Shinella zoogloeoides: one gene and its partner. The protein of the gene in region 1 interacts with the protein of each later gene in a pairwise test. Links are inferred from orthologs where the notes say so. Each region holds a gene or a part of one and is shown in the gene's direction. Other genes may lie near its edges.

Evidence for each region.
Region 2: the proteins of ligA (region 1) and leuS interact in binary tests that used the Escherichia coli proteins (3 or more experiments, as listed by UniProt). The link is inferred for Shinella zoogloeoides from one-to-one orthologs.

What each region holds. Positions count from the first base shown.
Region 1 is NZ_CP132311.1:2,096,291-2,104,510, reverse strand. The notes cover bases 2,200-5,098. They hold ligA (NAD-dependent DNA ligase LigA), read left to right. Parts: upstream 2,200-2,520; coding sequence 2,521-4,677; downstream 4,678-5,098. Other genes in these bases: Q9316_RS11485 (M23 family metallopeptidase), read right to left, coding at 4,680-5,098; recN (DNA repair protein RecN), read left to right, coding at 2,200-2,454. Outside these bases: Q9316_RS11500 (outer membrane protein assembly factor BamD), read left to right, coding at 1-705; more of recN, read left to right, coding at 784-2,199; more of Q9316_RS11485, read right to left, coding at 5,099-5,594; Q9316_RS11480 (TIGR02588 family protein), read right to left, coding at 5,725-6,135; Q9316_RS11475 (TIGR02587 family membrane protein), read right to left, coding at 6,143-6,970; Q9316_RS11470 (DEAD/DEAH box helicase), read right to left, coding at 7,039-8,220. UniProt on the Escherichia coli protein: DNA ligase that catalyzes the formation of phosphodiester linkages between 5'-phosphoryl and 3'-hydroxyl groups in double-stranded DNA using NAD as a coenzyme and as the energy source for the reaction.
Region 2 is NZ_CP132311.1:3,610,299-3,617,958, forward strand. Bases 1,788-4,962 are described here. They hold leuS (leucine--tRNA ligase), read left to right. Parts: upstream 1,788-2,131; coding sequence 2,132-4,762; downstream 4,763-4,962. Other genes in these bases: Q9316_RS18710 (YggS family pyridoxal phosphate-dependent enzyme), read right to left, coding at 1,788-1,936; lptE (LPS assembly lipoprotein LptE), read left to right, coding at 4,749-4,962. Outside these bases: Q9316_RS18705 (propionyl-CoA synthetase), read right to left, coding at 1-1,142; more of Q9316_RS18710, read right to left, coding at 1,277-1,787; more of lptE, read left to right, coding at 4,963-5,273; holA (DNA polymerase III subunit delta), read left to right, coding at 5,281-6,315; Q9316_RS18730 (ParB/RepB/Spo0J family partition protein), read right to left, coding at 6,331-7,224; Q9316_RS18735 (ParA family protein), read right to left, coding at 7,249-7,660.

The sequences.
Region 1 (8,220 bases):
AACCAGGGCCTGGCCAATCTCAGCGCCGGCAAGGTGACCGAGGCGAACCGCAAGTTCGAGGCGGTCGACCGCCAGAATCCGTTCTCCGAGCAGGCCCGCAAGGCACTCGTCATGTCGGCCTTCACGAGCTATCGCCAGGGCCAGAACGAGCAGGCGATCGCCGCCGGCAAGCGCTACCTGGCGCTTTATCCGGGCTCGGCCGATGCGGCCTATGCGCAATATATCGTCGGGCTCGGCTACTGGAAGCAGATCCCGAGCGTCACGCAGGACCAGCGCGCATCGCAGCAGACGATCGAGGCCATGCAGGCCGTCATCGATAACTATCCTGATTCGGAATATGTAGAGGACGCCCAGGTGAAGATTCGCTTTGCCCGCGACCAGCTCGCCGGCAAGGAAATGCAGATCGGCCGCTACTATCTCGAGCGCAAGGAATATATCGCGGCAGCCAGTCGCTTCCGCGTCGTCGTCGAGAAGTACCCGATGACCAACCAGATCGAGGAAGCGCTCGCCCGTCTCGTCGAGACCTATTACGCGATGGGCGTGGACAGCGAGGCGCAGACGGCAGCCGCCGTTCTCGGCCATAACTACCCCGACAGCCAATGGTATTCCGACAGCTACAAGCTGCTTCAGACGAAGGGGCTCGAGCCGCGCGAAAATTCCGGTTCCTGGATTGCACGCGCCGGCAAGAAGCTGATCGGCGCCTGACGCACGAGCAATTCCAGCAAAGGTGTGCAGCGGTTTTGCGTCCGGAATTGCGTAAAGACAAAGAGAAATGATGCGGCAATGCTGGCGCAGCTATCGATCCGCGATATCGTCCTGATCGAACGGCTCGATCTTGCCTTCGAGCCGGGCCTTTCCGTGCTGACCGGCGAGACGGGCGCCGGTAAATCCATTCTTCTCGACAGCCTTTCGCTGGCGCTCGGCGGGCGCGGCGACGGCTCGCTGGTGCGTCACGGCACCGAGCGCGGCCAGGTGACGGCCGTCTTCGATGTGCCGGGCGATCACGCCGCGCGCGCGCTCCTGCGTGACAACGGCATCGACGATGACGGCGACCTCATCTTCCGCCGCCAGCAATCCGCCGACGGCCGCACCAAGGCCTATGTCAACGACCAGCCGGTCTCGGTGCAGCTCATGCGGCAGGCCGGCCAGCTTCTCGTCGAAATCCATGGCCAGCACGACGACCGGGCGCTTGTCGACACCGATGCGCATCGCCTGCTGCTCGATGCGTTCGGCGGTCTTGGCGAGGTGGCGCTCGACGTCGGCACGCTCTATCACCAGTGGAAGGAGGCCGAGCGCACCCTGCGCCGCCATCGCGAGAAGGTCGAGGCCGCCGCCCGCGAGGCCGATTACCTGCGCTCTTCCGTCGAGGAACTGGAAACCCTCTCTCCGCAGGACGGCGAGGAGGACGCGCTGGCCGAGGTCCGCTCCCGCATGATGAAGGCCGAGCGCATTGCCGGCGACATCAACGAGGCGAGCGACTTCCTGAACGGCAATGCCTCGCCCGTGCCGCTGATCGCCGCGCTGGTGCGCCGGCTGGAGCGCAAGAGCCACGAGGCGCCCGGTCTTCTGGAGGAGACCGTGGAACTGCTCGACCTCGCGCTGAACCAGCTCTCCGACGCGCAGATGGCCGTCGAGGCGGCGCTGCGCAAGACGGAATACGATCCCAAGGAACTGGAGCGCACGGAAGAGCGCCTTTTCGCGCTGCGCGCCGCGGCCCGCAAATATTCCGTGCCCGTAACCGGACTTCCGGCGCTGGCGGCGAAAATGATCGCCGACCTTGCCGATCTCGATGCCGGTGAGGAGAAGCTGGTGCAGTTGCAGAGCCGGCTCACCGAGGCGCGGGCGGCCTTCGAGATCGCGGCCCGCTCGCTCTCGGAGCGGCGGCACAACACCGCGCAGGCGCTTGCCGCCGCGGTGATGGCGGAACTGCCGGCGCTGAAGCTGGAGCGCGCGCGGTTCACCGTCGAGATAACCACCGATCCGGAGGGCGGCGCGGAGGAGGGGATCGACACGGTCGAATTCCACGTCCAGACCAATCCCGGCACGCGGCCCGGCCCGATCATGAAGGTCGCCTCGGGCGGTGAGCTCTCGCGCTTCCTGCTGGCGCTGAAGGTGGCGCTTGCAGATCGTGGTTCTGCCCCGACGCTGGTCTTCGACGAAATCGACACCGGTGTCGGCGGTGCGGTCGCCGATGCCATCGGCCAGCGGCTGAAGCGCCTGTCCTCCACCGTGCAGGTGCTTTCCGTCACCCACGCCCCCCAGGTCGCCGCCCGCGCCGCAACGCATCTCCTGATCTCCAAGGGACCGGTCGAAGGTAGCGAGACCGTCGCCACCCGCGTCGCCCGCATGGATGAAGGCGCCCGCACGGAAGAGATCGCCCGCATGCTGGCCGGTGCCTCGGTGACGGACGAGGCGCGTGCGGCGGCAGCGCGGCTGCTTTCCGGCGGTGGGTGAGGGAACGCGCCTACTTTCCTTTCGCCAAGTTTGCTCTAAAACCTGTTCCGAAATCCGGAGCATGTCATGGCAAACGCGAAAATCCCCGTCGAGAACCTGACCGAAGAAGAAGCCGCGGCCGAGCTTGCCTTTCTGGCAGCGGAAATCGCGCGCAATGACGAGCTTTATCATGGCCAGGACGCGCCGGAGATCTCGGATGCCGACTACGACGCGCTGAAGCGGCGCAACGAGGAGATCGAGGCGCGCTTTCCCGCGCTGGTGCGCGATGACAGCCCGTCGCGCCGGGTGGGGTCGGCGCCGCTGCCGACCTTCGCGCCGATCACGCATTCGCGCCCGATGCTCTCGCTCGACAACACGTTCTCCGACGAGGACGTGCGGGATTTCGTGAACTCCGTCTACCGCTTCCTCGGCCGACTGCCGGACGATTCGATCGCGTTTACCGCCGAGCCGAAGATCGACGGGCTTTCCATGTCGATCCGCTACGAGAACGGCCGGCTGACGAGCGCGGCGACGCGCGGCGACGGCACGACGGGCGAGAACGTGACGGCGAACGTGCTGACCATCGGCGAAATCCCGAACCGCCTGCCGGCCGGCGCGCCTGCCGTCGTCGAGGTGCGCGGCGAGGTCTACATGGCCAAGAGCGACTTCCTCGCCCTCAACGAGAAGATGGCGGCGGAGGGCAAGCAGACCTACGTCAACCCGCGCAACACGGCGGCAGGCTCGCTGCGCCAGCTCGACGCGAGCGTGACGGCGAGCCGCAAGCTGCGCTTCTTCGCCTATGCCTGGGGCGAGATGTCGGACATGCCGGCATCGACGCAGTACGGCATGATCGAGGTGCTGAAATCCTGGGGTTTTCCGGTAAACCCGATGACGAAGCGGCTTTCGCGCGTCGACGACATCATCGCGCATCACCGCGAGATCGGCCTTGCCCGCCCGGACCTCGACTACGATATCGACGGCGTCGTCTACAAGGTGGACGAACTGGCGCTTCAGGAGCGCCTCGGTTTCCGCTCCCGCTCGCCCCGCTGGGCGACGGCGCACAAGTTCCCGGCCGAACAGGCCTTCACGACGGTCGAGAAGATCGACATCCAGGTCGGGCGCACCGGCGCGCTGACGCCCGTTGCGCGGCTGACGCCCGTCACCGTCGGCGGCGTGGTCGTCACCAATGCGACGCTGCACAATGCCGACTATATCGATGGCATCGGCAATAGCGGCGAACGTATCCGCGCCGAGGAACACGACATCCGCATCGGCGATACGGTCATCGTGCAGCGCGCGGGAGACGTCATCCCGCAGGTGCTCGACGTGGTGATGGAAAAGCGCCCGGCGGACGCGCGGCCCTACGAATTTCCGAAGACCTGCCCGGTCTGCGGCAGCCATGCCGTGCGCGAGCGCAACGAGAAGACGGGCCGGCTCGATTCCGTCACGCGCTGCACGGGCGGCTTCGTCTGCCGTGCGCAGGCGATGGAGCACCTGAAACATTTCGTTTCGCGCAATGCCTTCGACATCGAGGGGCTCGGCGCAAAGCAGATCGATTTCTTCTTTGCGGCGGAAGACGCATCGCTGACGATCCGCACCGCGCCCGACATCTTCACGCTGGAAAAGCGGCAGGCCGGTTCGCTGACCAAGCTGGAGAACATCGACGGCTTCGGCAAGGTCAGCGTGCGCAAGCTCTACGACGCCATCGATGCGCGGCGATCGATCGCGCTCAACCGCTTCATCTATGCGCTTGGTATCCGCCATGTCGGCGAGACGAACGCCAAGCTGCTGGCCCGCGCCTACGGCACCTATGCCGCCTTCGAGGAGGCGATGAAGGGTTCGGTCTCGCTGTCCGGCGAGGCCTGGACCGAACTCAACAGCATCGACGGTATCGGCGAGGTCGTCGCGCGGGCGATGGTGGAATTCTACAAGGAGCCGCGCAATCTCGACGTCATCGACCGCCTGCTGCAGGAGGTGACGCCGGAGGTGGCCGAGGCGGTCGTCGCGTCGTCGAGCCCGGTTGCCGGCAAGACGGTGGTCTTCACCGGCTCGCTGGAAAAGATGACGCGCGACGAGGCGAAAGCCATGGCCGAGCGGCTGGGCGCCAAGGTGGCCGGATCGGTATCGAAGAAGACGGACCTCGTCGTCGCCGGGCCGGGTGCCGGCTCGAAACTCGACAAGGCGCGCGAATTCAGCGTCGAGGTCATCGACGAGGACGGCTGGTTCGAACTCATCAAATCCTGATCTCAGGGGAGCGTGACGGTCGAGCCGCGCACGAGGAAGCGGCCGTCGAAGGTCATCGGCAGGCCCTGGCCGGTGCTGTAATCGAGCGTGCCGCCGAGATAGGCGTGCATGTGCAGGTGCGGCTCGGAGGAATTGCCCGAATTGCCCACCCGGCCAAGCGGCTCGCCCTGCTCGACCAGTTCGCCGCCGGAGACGGCGATCGAGCCTTTCCTCAGATGGGCGAGCAGGATCCGGGCGGTGCCGCAGGCAAGGATGATGTGGTTGCCCGCCGGCTCTCCAGTGTTGGTCTGCGAAATGCGGTTGTCGTCGACGCCGTCATGCGTGGAGATCGCGACGCCCGTGCAGGGGCTCGTCACCTCGTGGCCGTAGATCACGTAGTCGGCGAGGTCCTTCGGCATGAGCCCCTTGGCGCGGGCGCCAAAACCGTTGAGCGCGACGATATCGAGCGCATAGCGTTGGCTCTGGTCCGTGTGGTGATAGTTGATCGACGTCGCGCTGCCGCCCTGGCCGACATAGTAGGTGCCGGCGGCAAAGGGGAAGGCGAGGTCCACGGCGGTATCCTGATAGCCGTATCCTGAGAGGGCGCGGGCAGCGAGCGCCAGGAAGAAGATCGCCATGGCCGCGGTGAAGCCGTGCGTGCGTATCGCGGAGGCCGCGCTGTTCCAGGGACGGTCGCGCACCGGCATGTAGGACACGGCGGCCAGGGCGACGAACACGATCGGCAGGACGATCGCCAGTGCGGAACTCAGGAAATCCCAGCGGCCGATGACGGCGATGAAGGCGAAGTAGCAGGCGCCGTAGAGCACCCGCATGGCCCAGCCGAGCCGGTCGCGCGGGCGCGGCAGCCAGAGCCAGAGGAGGAAGAAGGCCGGCAGGACGACCTGCGTCGTCAGGAGGATGAGGAGGGACAGCTGCATCGTACCGGCCTTGCTGGATAGCCATGCCCTTTTCTCACCGCCGGACACGGACGTTGGAACCTCTGCTCAATCCGCACCATCGAGATTGGTTCCGATTTTTCGAATCTCTTCTGCGGCTTGCCGTCGTTTCTTAAGGGTCCGTATATCCCGCCGGCCGGATGGCCACGGTGTAGCCCGCCGGGTCGCTGTCGAAGAGGATGGCGCCGGTCGCCTTGGATTCCGCAGCCACATAGTCGAAAATCACGTGGTTTTCCTCGATCACCCGATCACCGTCCATCAGCCGGCCGACGACGGTAACGGCGGCGGCGGTCGTCGTCGCGGTATTGTAGATATCGAAGGAGACGCGATAGCCGGCGCGGGTCTTCTCTGTCGTCAGGACGGTGACCGAAAGGTCCGGCGGCGTCGCCTCTCGCGTGAATGCTTCCCATCCGACCCAGCCGAGCATGGTCACGATCAGGATCGCGGAGACGATGCCGGTCAGCCATTCGATCCAGTGCGGATCGTGGCGTTCCCGGTGGCGGCCTTGTTCGGATCGGGTCATGACGGCCTCACAGGATCAGGCGTGCGGCGGCGGCGCCGAGCGAGGCCGGGAAGCCGAGCACGACGACGGACAGCATGATCTCGACGGCGGAACTGTCGCCGAGCCGTTCGAAGATCCAGAGCGCGAAGACGCTGATCGAAAGCGCGATGACATAGCCGGGCAGGGTGAAGCGCACGAAGGCGTGCCACCACGGCGTTTCCGGGGAAAGCTCATGGCCGCCGATGAAGGAGACCGCATAGACGAAGCCGTGCATGAGGGCGACGGAGAGCACGGCGACGATAAGCGCGTGCCAGATCGTCATCTTGTAGGCGAGCACCATCATCTCGTCGGTCGGCGCGATGTTGAGGGAGAGGAAGAGGGCGCCCGCCGCCATCATCAGCAATTCGCCGTGATAGGGCGTTTCCTTGTCGTCCTCGTCGTCGTCATGCCCGAGCTGGCTGCGCCCGAGCATCGCGCCGATGCTGGCGGGCATGGATTGCAGGGCGACCTTGCCGACGAGTTCGCTTGTCGGCATGTCGCCGCGCAGCAGCCCCAGCGCCGTCAGGACCACCACGCTGGTGACGATGCCGATGCCGTAGGCGATCGTCGCATCGCGCAGCGCCTCGCGCCAGGTGAAGGTCTGCTCGAAGCCGATGCGGTGGGCGAGGAGGACGAGAAGGGGAAAGTTGACGAGGAGGAGCAGCAGCAGGCGCTCGCGCGCCATGTAGAAGCCGAGATACCACATTTCCATGGTCATCAGCATCGGCAAAGCGAGAAAGAGGGCGCCCGCGACGCCGCGGCCGAGACCGGTGAGGAAACGGTTGAACTCGTCGGTGCCGCTCTCGGCATGTGCCATGAAAGATCCCTCGCGAAAGCGCGGGGATAACGCGGCGCGGCCCTATAGGTTCCGCGCCGCCGATGTGGTCAGAAGCGGTCGGGCTTCTTCGTCTTGGGCTTGTGCGGGCCGCCTTCCGGCTTGGCAGACTTCTCGTCCCGCTTGCCCTTGAAGGGCTTTGCGCCGGCATAGGGCTTTGCGGGCTTCTTGCCGCCCTCGTCGCGGTCCTTCCAGTGCGGCCTGGGAGCCGCGCCTTCCGGCTTGTCGCCCTCGCGCTTCTTGTCGAAGCGGGGCTTCTTGTCGAAACCGCCCTTCTTCTCGAATTCGCCCTTCGGCTTCCAGTCGGCGCGGCGCTCCGGCCGGTCGTAACGCTGCGCGGGCTTGTCGCCGGGCGTGCGGGTGTAGGGCTGCGGGGTCAGGTCGGGCTGGCCTTCCAGCACGGTGACGCGGATGCCGCGTTCCAGGCTGCTGTCCGGGCCGAGATGGCCGAGGAAACCATCGGCGGCGGCGGCGGAGAGTTCCACATAGGTCTCCTCCGGCTGCATCTTGATCGCGCCGATCTCGTTCTTGGTGATGTTGCCGTTGCGGCAGAGCATCGGGATCAGCCAGCGCGGCTCGGCGCGCTGCTTGCGGCCGACCGATACGGAGATCCAGACGCTGGCGCCAAAACCGTCGCGCGGGCGCTTGGTTTCCGACGGGATGAAGTCGTTGCCGCGCTCGCGCGGCTTGCGCTGCTCGACGGACACCTCGATGAGGTCTTCCGGTGCCGAGCGGCCGGCCTTGAAGAAGCGCGCGACGGCGGCGGCAAGCTGCCGGGCGTCGAACTTCGCGACGAGTGCGTCGATCGTGTCCTGCTCGTCTTCGCCGATCTTGTCCGTCAGGGTGGCATCGGCGAGCAGGCGCTCGTCGTCGCGGCGAAGGATGTCCTCGGCTGACGGCGGCGTCGCCCAGTTGGCCTTGAGGTTCGCCATCTGGAGCAGGCGTTCGGCCTTGCGGCGGGCGTTGAGCGTCACAATGAGGGCGCTGACGCCCTTGCGGCCGGCGCGGCCGGTGCGGCCCGAACGGTGCAGCAGCGTGTCCGGGTTGGTCGGCAGGTCTGCGTGCACGACCAGTTCGAGGTTCGGCAGGTCGATGCCGCGTGCTGCAACGTCGGTCGCGATGCAAACGCGGGCGCGGCCGTCGCGCATGGCCTGAAGGGCGTGCGTGCGCTCGTTCTGGCTGAGTTCGCCGGAGAGGGCGACGACGGAGAAGCCGCGATTGTTGAAGCGGGC
Region 2 (7,660 bases), 1.5 Mb from region 1 along the record:
TCCGCCCAGCGGATCGTGTCCGGATCCGCGCGTTCGCCGGCCAGGAACAGCGCGCGCAGGCTCGAAAGGTCATGGCGTTTGACGAGCGCGCCCTCGGGGTCCTCCTTGCGGATGGCCCGGAAGGCCGTCGGCGCGGTGAAGAGCACCGAGACGTTGTATTCCTCGACGACCCGCCAGAAGGCGCCCGCATCCGGCGTGCCGACCGGCTTGCCCTCGTAGAGCACCGTCGTGCTGCCGTTCAGAAGCGGCGCATAGACAATATAGGAATGGCCGACCACCCAGCCGATATCCGACGCCGCCCAGTAGACCTCACCCGGTTCGACCCCGTAGAGCGCCCGCATCGTCCAGGCGAGGGCGACCATGTGGCCGCCATTGTCGCGGATCACGCCCTTCGGCTGGCCGGTCGTGCCCGATGTATAGAGGATATAGAGCGGATCGGTCGCGGCGAGCGGGACGCACGGCACCGTGCGCCCACGCGCCGCCGCCAGCGCCGGCCCGAGATCGACATCGCGGCCCTCCGTGAGGTCCGCCGCCAGCTCGGGCCGCTGCAGGACGAGGCAGTGCTCCGGCTTGTGGCGGGCAAGGGCGATCGCTCCGTCGAGAAGCGGCTTGTAGGCGACCACCCGGCTGGGCTCCACGCCGCAGCTTGCCGTGACGACGAGCTTGGCCGCGCAATCGTCTATCCGCGCCGCCAGTTCGCTCGCGGCAAACCCGCCGAAGACCACCGAGTGAATGGCGCCGATGCGCGCGCAGGCCAGCATGGCGAAGACCGCTTCGGGAATCATCGGCATGTAGAGGATGACGCGGTCGCCCTTGCCGACGCCATGATCGGCCAGCACCGCCGCCATCGCGTTCACCTGCGCCAGCAGCTCGGCATAGCTGTAGCGCGCCTTCCGACCGGTTACGGGACTGTCATAGATCAGCGCGGCCTGCTCGCCCCGCCCGGCCGCCACATGCCGGTCGACGCAGTTGTGGCAGGTATTGCCGGCCGCATCCGGAAACCAGCGCCCGTAGACGCCCTGTCCGCCGTCGAAAATCTGCGTCGGTTCCGTAAACCAGTCGATCGCCCTGGAAAGCTCGGCCCAGTGGCCGCCCGGATCGTCCTTCCAGGCACGATAGATCTCGGCATAGCTCTTCAGCATCGCATCCTCCCTGTCCGGCCAGCGCGTGGCCGGTTCCTCCGAAGGGAAGAATAGGAGAGGGCGGCCTTTCCGCAAAGCCAGACCAAAGCCTCAAGTGGTGGGGTTACCCCTTGCTCTTTGTCAGGACGAGCGTATCAGCGCGAACCGAAGATCGCCGATCCGACGCGCACGCTGGTCGCACCGAGGCCGATGGCGGCCTCGTAATCGCCGGACATGCCCATCGAGAGCTTATCGAGGTTGCAGCGCTCGGCGAGCTTGGCGAGCAGCGCGAAATGCGGTCCGGGATTTTCGTCCGCCGGCGGAATGCACATCAATCCCTCGATGACGAGGCCGAGTTCGTTGCGGCAGAGGGAGACGAAGGCGACCGTATCATCCGGCGCGATCCCGGCCTTCTGCGGCTCCAGCCCGGTATTGACCTGGACATAGAGCCGCAGCGCACGGCCCTGCCGCGCCATCTCGGCGGCGATCGCCCGGGCGATCTTCTCCCGGTCGACGGTCTCGATGACGTCGAACAGCGCGACGGCTTCCGCCGCCTTGTTGGATTGCAGCGGGCCGATTAGGTGCAGCTCGATGCCCGCCGTCTCCGCACGGAGCCCGGGCCACTTGCCCTGCGCTTCCTGCACGCGGTTTTCACCGAAGACACGCTGGCCGGCCGCGATCGCCGGGCGGATCTCCTCCGCGCCGAAGGTCTTGGACACCGCGACGAGGCTCACCGATTCGGGCCGCCGGCCGGCTTCGGCGGCCGCCTTGCGCATCCGGTTGCGAACGTCTTCGAGACGGTCCTGCAGCTCCATGATCACTCTCCATCTGTATCCTCTCCCGGACCTAGCGAAATCGGCGTCGCTTGCCAAGCGCGGGCGGGCGTCGCGCGTGGGTGCGGGGCCGGAAAACTTGACGCTTCGGCGGTTTCATGATGAAGGTCTCGGCACCATATTCGCATGGGCGAACCGCCCGAAAAGACTTCCAAAGACTTCCGGAACATCAAAGACATGGCCACCGAACGTTACAATCCGCGCGATGCCGAGCCCCGCTGGCAGGCAAAATGGAACGACGAGAACGTCTTTCTGACCGACAACGATGACCCGCGCGAAAAGTACTACGTGCTTGAGATGTTCCCCTATCCGTCGGGCCGCATCCATATGGGCCATGTGCGCAACTACGCCATGGGCGACGTGGTAGCGCGCTACAAGCGCGCACGCGGCTTCAACGTGCTGCATCCGATGGGCTGGGACGCCTTCGGCATGCCGGCCGAGAACGCCGCCATGCAGAACAAGGTCCACCCGAAGGGCTGGACCTACGAGAACATCGCCACGATGCGCAAGCAGCTCAAATCCATGGGCCTGTCGCTCGACTGGTCGCGTGAATTCGCCACCTGCGATGTCGAATATTACCAGCGCCAGCAGCACCTCTTCCTCGACTTCCTGGAAAAGGGCCTCGTCTACCGCAAGCAGTCCAAGGTGAACTGGGACCCGGTCGACCACACGGTTCTCGCCAACGAGCAGGTCATCGACGGCCGCGGCTGGCGCTCGGGCGCGCTGGTCGAGCAGCGCGAGCTGACACAATGGTTCTTCCGCATCACCGATTTCAGCCAGGATCTGCTCGATTCGCTGGAGACGCTCGACCAGTGGCCGGAAAAGGTCCGGCTGATGCAGAAGAACTGGATCGGCCGCTCGGAAGGCATGCTGGTGCGCTGGGAGGTTTCCAGCGGCGCGGAGCTGACGAGCGAGAAGGACATCACGGTCTACACGACTCGTCCCGACACGCTGTTCGGCGCGTCGTTCCTCGCCATTTCCGCGGACCATCCGCTGGCACGGGAAGTCTCGGCGAAGAACCCCGAGATCATGGCGTTCTGTGAGGAATGCCGCCGTGCCGGCACCTCGCTCGCCGCGCTTGAGACCGCCGAGAAGAAGGGTCTGGACACCGGTATCCGCGTCCGTCATCCCTTCGATCCGAGCTGGGAACTGCCTGTTTATGTCGCCAACTTCGTGCTGATGGATTACGGTACGGGCGCCATCTTCGGCTGCCCCTCCGGCGACCAGCGCGACCTCGATTTCGCCCGCAAGTACGACCTGCCAGTCGTACCCGTCGTCATGCCCGGGGATGGCGATGCCGCCACCTTCGCGATCGGCGACGAGGCCTATGTCGGCGACGGCGTGATGATCAATTCGCGCTTCCTCGACGGCCTCGGCACCGAGGAAGCCTTCGAGGAGGTGGCAAAGCGCCTTACCGCCGCCATGCTCGGCAACGCGCCGGTGGGCGAGCGCAAGGTGAATTTCCGCCTGCGCGACTGGGGTATTTCGCGCCAGCGCTACTGGGGCTGCCCGATCCCTGTCATCCATTGCGACGGTTGCGGCGTGGTTCCCGTGCCGAAGGCCGACCTGCCGGTCAAGCTGCCCGACGACGTGACCTTCGATAAGCCGGGCAACCCGCTCGACCGGCACCCGACCTGGCGCCACGTCGCCTGCCCGCAGTGCGGCAAGGACGCCCGCCGCGAGACGGACACGATGGACACTTTCGTCGATTCGTCCTGGTATTTCGCCCGCTTCACCGCGCCCTGGGAGAACGACCCAACCGATCCGGCCGCCGCCAACGCCTGGCTGCCGGTCGACCAATATATCGGCGGCATTGAGCATGCGATCCTGCATCTGCTCTATTCGCGCTTCTTCACCCGCGCCATGCAGGTGGCCGGCCATGTCGACCTGAAGGAACCCTTCAAGGGCCTCTTCACCCAGGGCATGGTCGTGCACGAAACCTATAGCCGCGCCGTCGACGGCAAGCGCGAATGGGTGACGCCCGCCGAGATCCGCATCGAGGAAGCGGACGGCAAGCGCCGCGCGACCCATCTCGAATCCGGCGAAGAAATCGCCATCGGCTCGATCGAGAAGATGTCGAAATCGAAGAAGAACGTCGTTGATCCCGACGATATCATCGCCTCCTACGGCGCCGATACCGCCCGCTTCTTCGTGCTCTCCGATTCGCCGCCGGACCGTGACGTCATCTGGTCGGAAGCCGGCGTCGAAGGCGCGCACCGCTTCGTCCAGCGCGTCTGGCGCCTCGTCGCGGAGGCCGCGCCTGTCCTGAAGGCCGCCGAAAGCCGCCCGGGCAGCGAGGGGGAAGCCCTCGCCGTCTCGCAGGCCGCCCACAGGACGCTAAAGGCCGTTCAGGCCGATTACGACAAGCTGGCCTTCAACAAGGCTGTGGCGCGCATCTACGAATTCGTCAACGCGCTCGCCGCGCCGCTGACGGCCGCCGCCGCCGGCAAGGCCTCGCCGGAATTGGCCTCGGCCCTACGCGAGGCCGTGGCCATCCTCATCCGCATCGTCGCCCCCATGACGCCGCACCTGTCGGAAGAATGCTGGCGCGAGATCGGCGGCGAGGGCCTCGTCGCCATGTCCGGCTGGCCGGCCTATGACGACCGGCTCGTCGCTGAAAACGAGATCACCCTGCCGGTGCAGATCAACGGCAAGAAACGCGCGGATTTGACAATCGCCCGCGACGCGGACCAGAGTGCGGTCGAACAGGCCGTGCTCGCGCTCGAGGCGGTCCAGGCCGCGCTTGCCGGCCAGAGTCCCAGGAAGATCATCGTCGTACCGCAGAGGATCGTGAATGTTGTTGTCTGACGGAACCGGCCTCTCGCGGCTTGCAAAAGTGCTTGCCGGCGTCGCGCTTATCGGTGCGCTCGCCGGCTGCCAGGTGCGGCCGCTCTACTCCACTCCGAGCGGCACGGAAGGCAAGCTTGCCTCCATCTCCCTGTCGGAGGCGGGCGACCGCGTAGAACAGCAGGTCCGCAACGACCTGATCTTCCTCTTCACCGGCGGTGCCGGCGAGGCGCAGAATGCGGTCTACCATCTGGAAATGGACGTGACCTCCAAAACCGTCGGCGTGCTGAACGACGTGCGGACCGATACCGCGCGCTCCGGCCGGGTCACCGTGACGGCGGATTACAACCTGACGAAGTCGGACTCCGGCGAAACGATCGCCTCCGGCAAGCGCTCCGCCGTCGCCATGGTCGATTTCCCGTCCCAGGAATTCGCCAAGCTGCGCGCGATCCGCGATGCGGAGAACCGCGGCGCCCGTGAGCTCGCCGAGCTGATTCGCGCGGATGTCGCTTCGGCGCTGGCGCGGCGCTGAGCCGGCTATGGCGGAAGTAAAGTCGCACGAATTCGATGCTTTCCTGAAACGGAAGCCTCTGCCCGCGCGGCTTCTCCTCGTCTACGGCCCCGACAGGGGTCTTGTTTCCGAGCGCGCCTCCGCGCTTGCCGTCACCAGCGGAGTCAATCTGGATGACGCCTTTTCTGTTGTGAAACTCGACGCCGGCGATATCGGCACCCAGCCCGGCCGCCTGATCGACGAGATGAACGCCATCGGCCTCTTCGGCGGCGATCGTCTCGTCTGGATCCGCAACGCCGGCAGCGAGAAGGGACTTTCCGACGGGCTCGAAATCCTCGCGGGCCAGCCCGCCGGCCCTTCCACGCTGATCATCGAGGCGGGCGACCTGAAGAAGGGGGCCGCCCTGCGCAAGGCCGCGGAATCCAGTTCCCAGGCCGTCGCCATCGCCTGCTACGCCGATGACGGCCGCGCCCTGCAGGCGCTCATCGACCAGGAACTCGCCGCCGAGGGCATGCGGATTTCACCGGCAGCGCGCGAACGCCTCGTCGAGACGATCGGCGGCGACCGGCTCGCTTCGCGCAATGAGGTCCGCAAGCTCGCGCTCTACTGTCGCGGCAAGGAACTGATCGAAGAGCAGGACGTGGAGGAGATCGTCGGCGATGCCAGCGCGATTTCCACGGACGACGCCATTGACGCCATCCTGAAGGGCGACCGGGACGGCTTTATGCACGCGATCCAGAAGATCGTTTCGTCGAAAACCCCTGTCTTCCTCGTCCTGCAGGGCTGCATGCGGCAGTTCCAGCTTCTCGAGTTGATGCGGGCCGAAATGGATGAGAAACGGGCGCCGGCCGCGCAAGCCATGGCGACCTTCGGCCGCCATCTTCACTTCCGGCGCAAGCCGATCATCGAGAACGCGCTGAAAACATGGACAGGCCCCGCCATCCGCCGTGAAACCCAGCGCCTGCAAGCCGCTATCCTGCAAAGCCGGCAACGGCCGGCGCTGGAAGACACGATTGCCATGCAGACCATGCTGGCCACCGTCCTGCAATCCGGTCGCCGCTGAATCCGGCTAACGAATCTAGCGGCGCTCCAGAAGCCGGCAGATTTCTTCCAGCTGTTCCAAGGTCTTGTAGGCGATGCGCAAATTGCCGCCATTGCCCTTGTGGTTCACCGTGACATCGAGCCCGAGAACGTCCGAAAGCGTGCGCTCCAGCGCCAGCGTATCGGCATCCTTCTCGTCCTTGTGTGCCACGGCCTGGCCGTGGTTGGGGTCGCTCTGCGCCTTGATGTCGTTCTGCGCGATCCGCTCGGCATCGCGCACCGACATGCCCTTGGCCACGATATTCTTCGCCAGGGCAACCGGATCGGAGGTCGGGATGAGCGCGCGGGCATGTCCGGCGGAGAGCGTGCCCGAAGCCAGCATTTCACGCACCGGCTCCGGCAGCTTCAGCAGCCGAAGGCTGTTTGCCACATGGCTCCGGCTCTTGCCGATGATCTCGCCGAGGTCGTTCTGCGTGTAACCGTGATCCGCGATCAGCAGCTCGTAGCCCATTGCCTCTTCAAGCGGGTTGAGGTCGGAGCGCTGGACGTTTTCCACGATGGCGATTTCCAGCGCCGTCCGGTCGTCCACATCGCGGATGATGACGGGAATATCCACCAGCCCCGCGAGCTGCGCCGCACGCCAACGCCGCTCACCCGCAATGATCTCGTAGCGGTTGTCCGCGATGGTGCGCACGACGACCGGCTGCACGATGCCGTGCTGGCGGATCGACGAGGCGAGGTCCTGCAGCTCCGATTCATCGAAATAGCGCCGAGGATTGCGGGGGTTTCGGCCGACGAACTCGATCGGAACCAGCCGATCCGGATTGACCGCCGCTTGGTTGCCGATATCGGCCGCCGGAAGCTGGTCCATTTCACCGATCAGGGCGGCAAGGCCGCGGCCGAGGCGCCGCTTGGAGTTGTCTTCATTCATCGGTTCTACTCACGAATACTGGAATCAGGCAGCCTTGCGCTGCCTCTCACGCTGGATCACTTCGGAGGCGAGCTGAAGGTAGGCCTGGCTCCCGGCGCATTTGAGATCGTAGAGAATGGCCGGCTTGCCATAGGATGGCGCTTCGGAGACGCGCACATTGCGCGGAATGAGCGTGTGATAGACCTTTTCGCCGAGATGAGTGCGCACGTCATTGACCACTTGCTGCGCAAGATTGTTACGCGAGTCGAACATGGTCAGCACGATACCCTGGATATCGAGCCGTGGATTAACGGTGCGGCGCACCTGATCGACGGTTTCCAGCAACTGGCTGAGGCCTTCGAGCGCGAAGAACTCGCATTGCAGCGGCACCAGGACTGAATGCGCCGCAGCCAGCGCGTTCATGGTGAGGAGATTGAACGAGGGCGGGCAATCGACC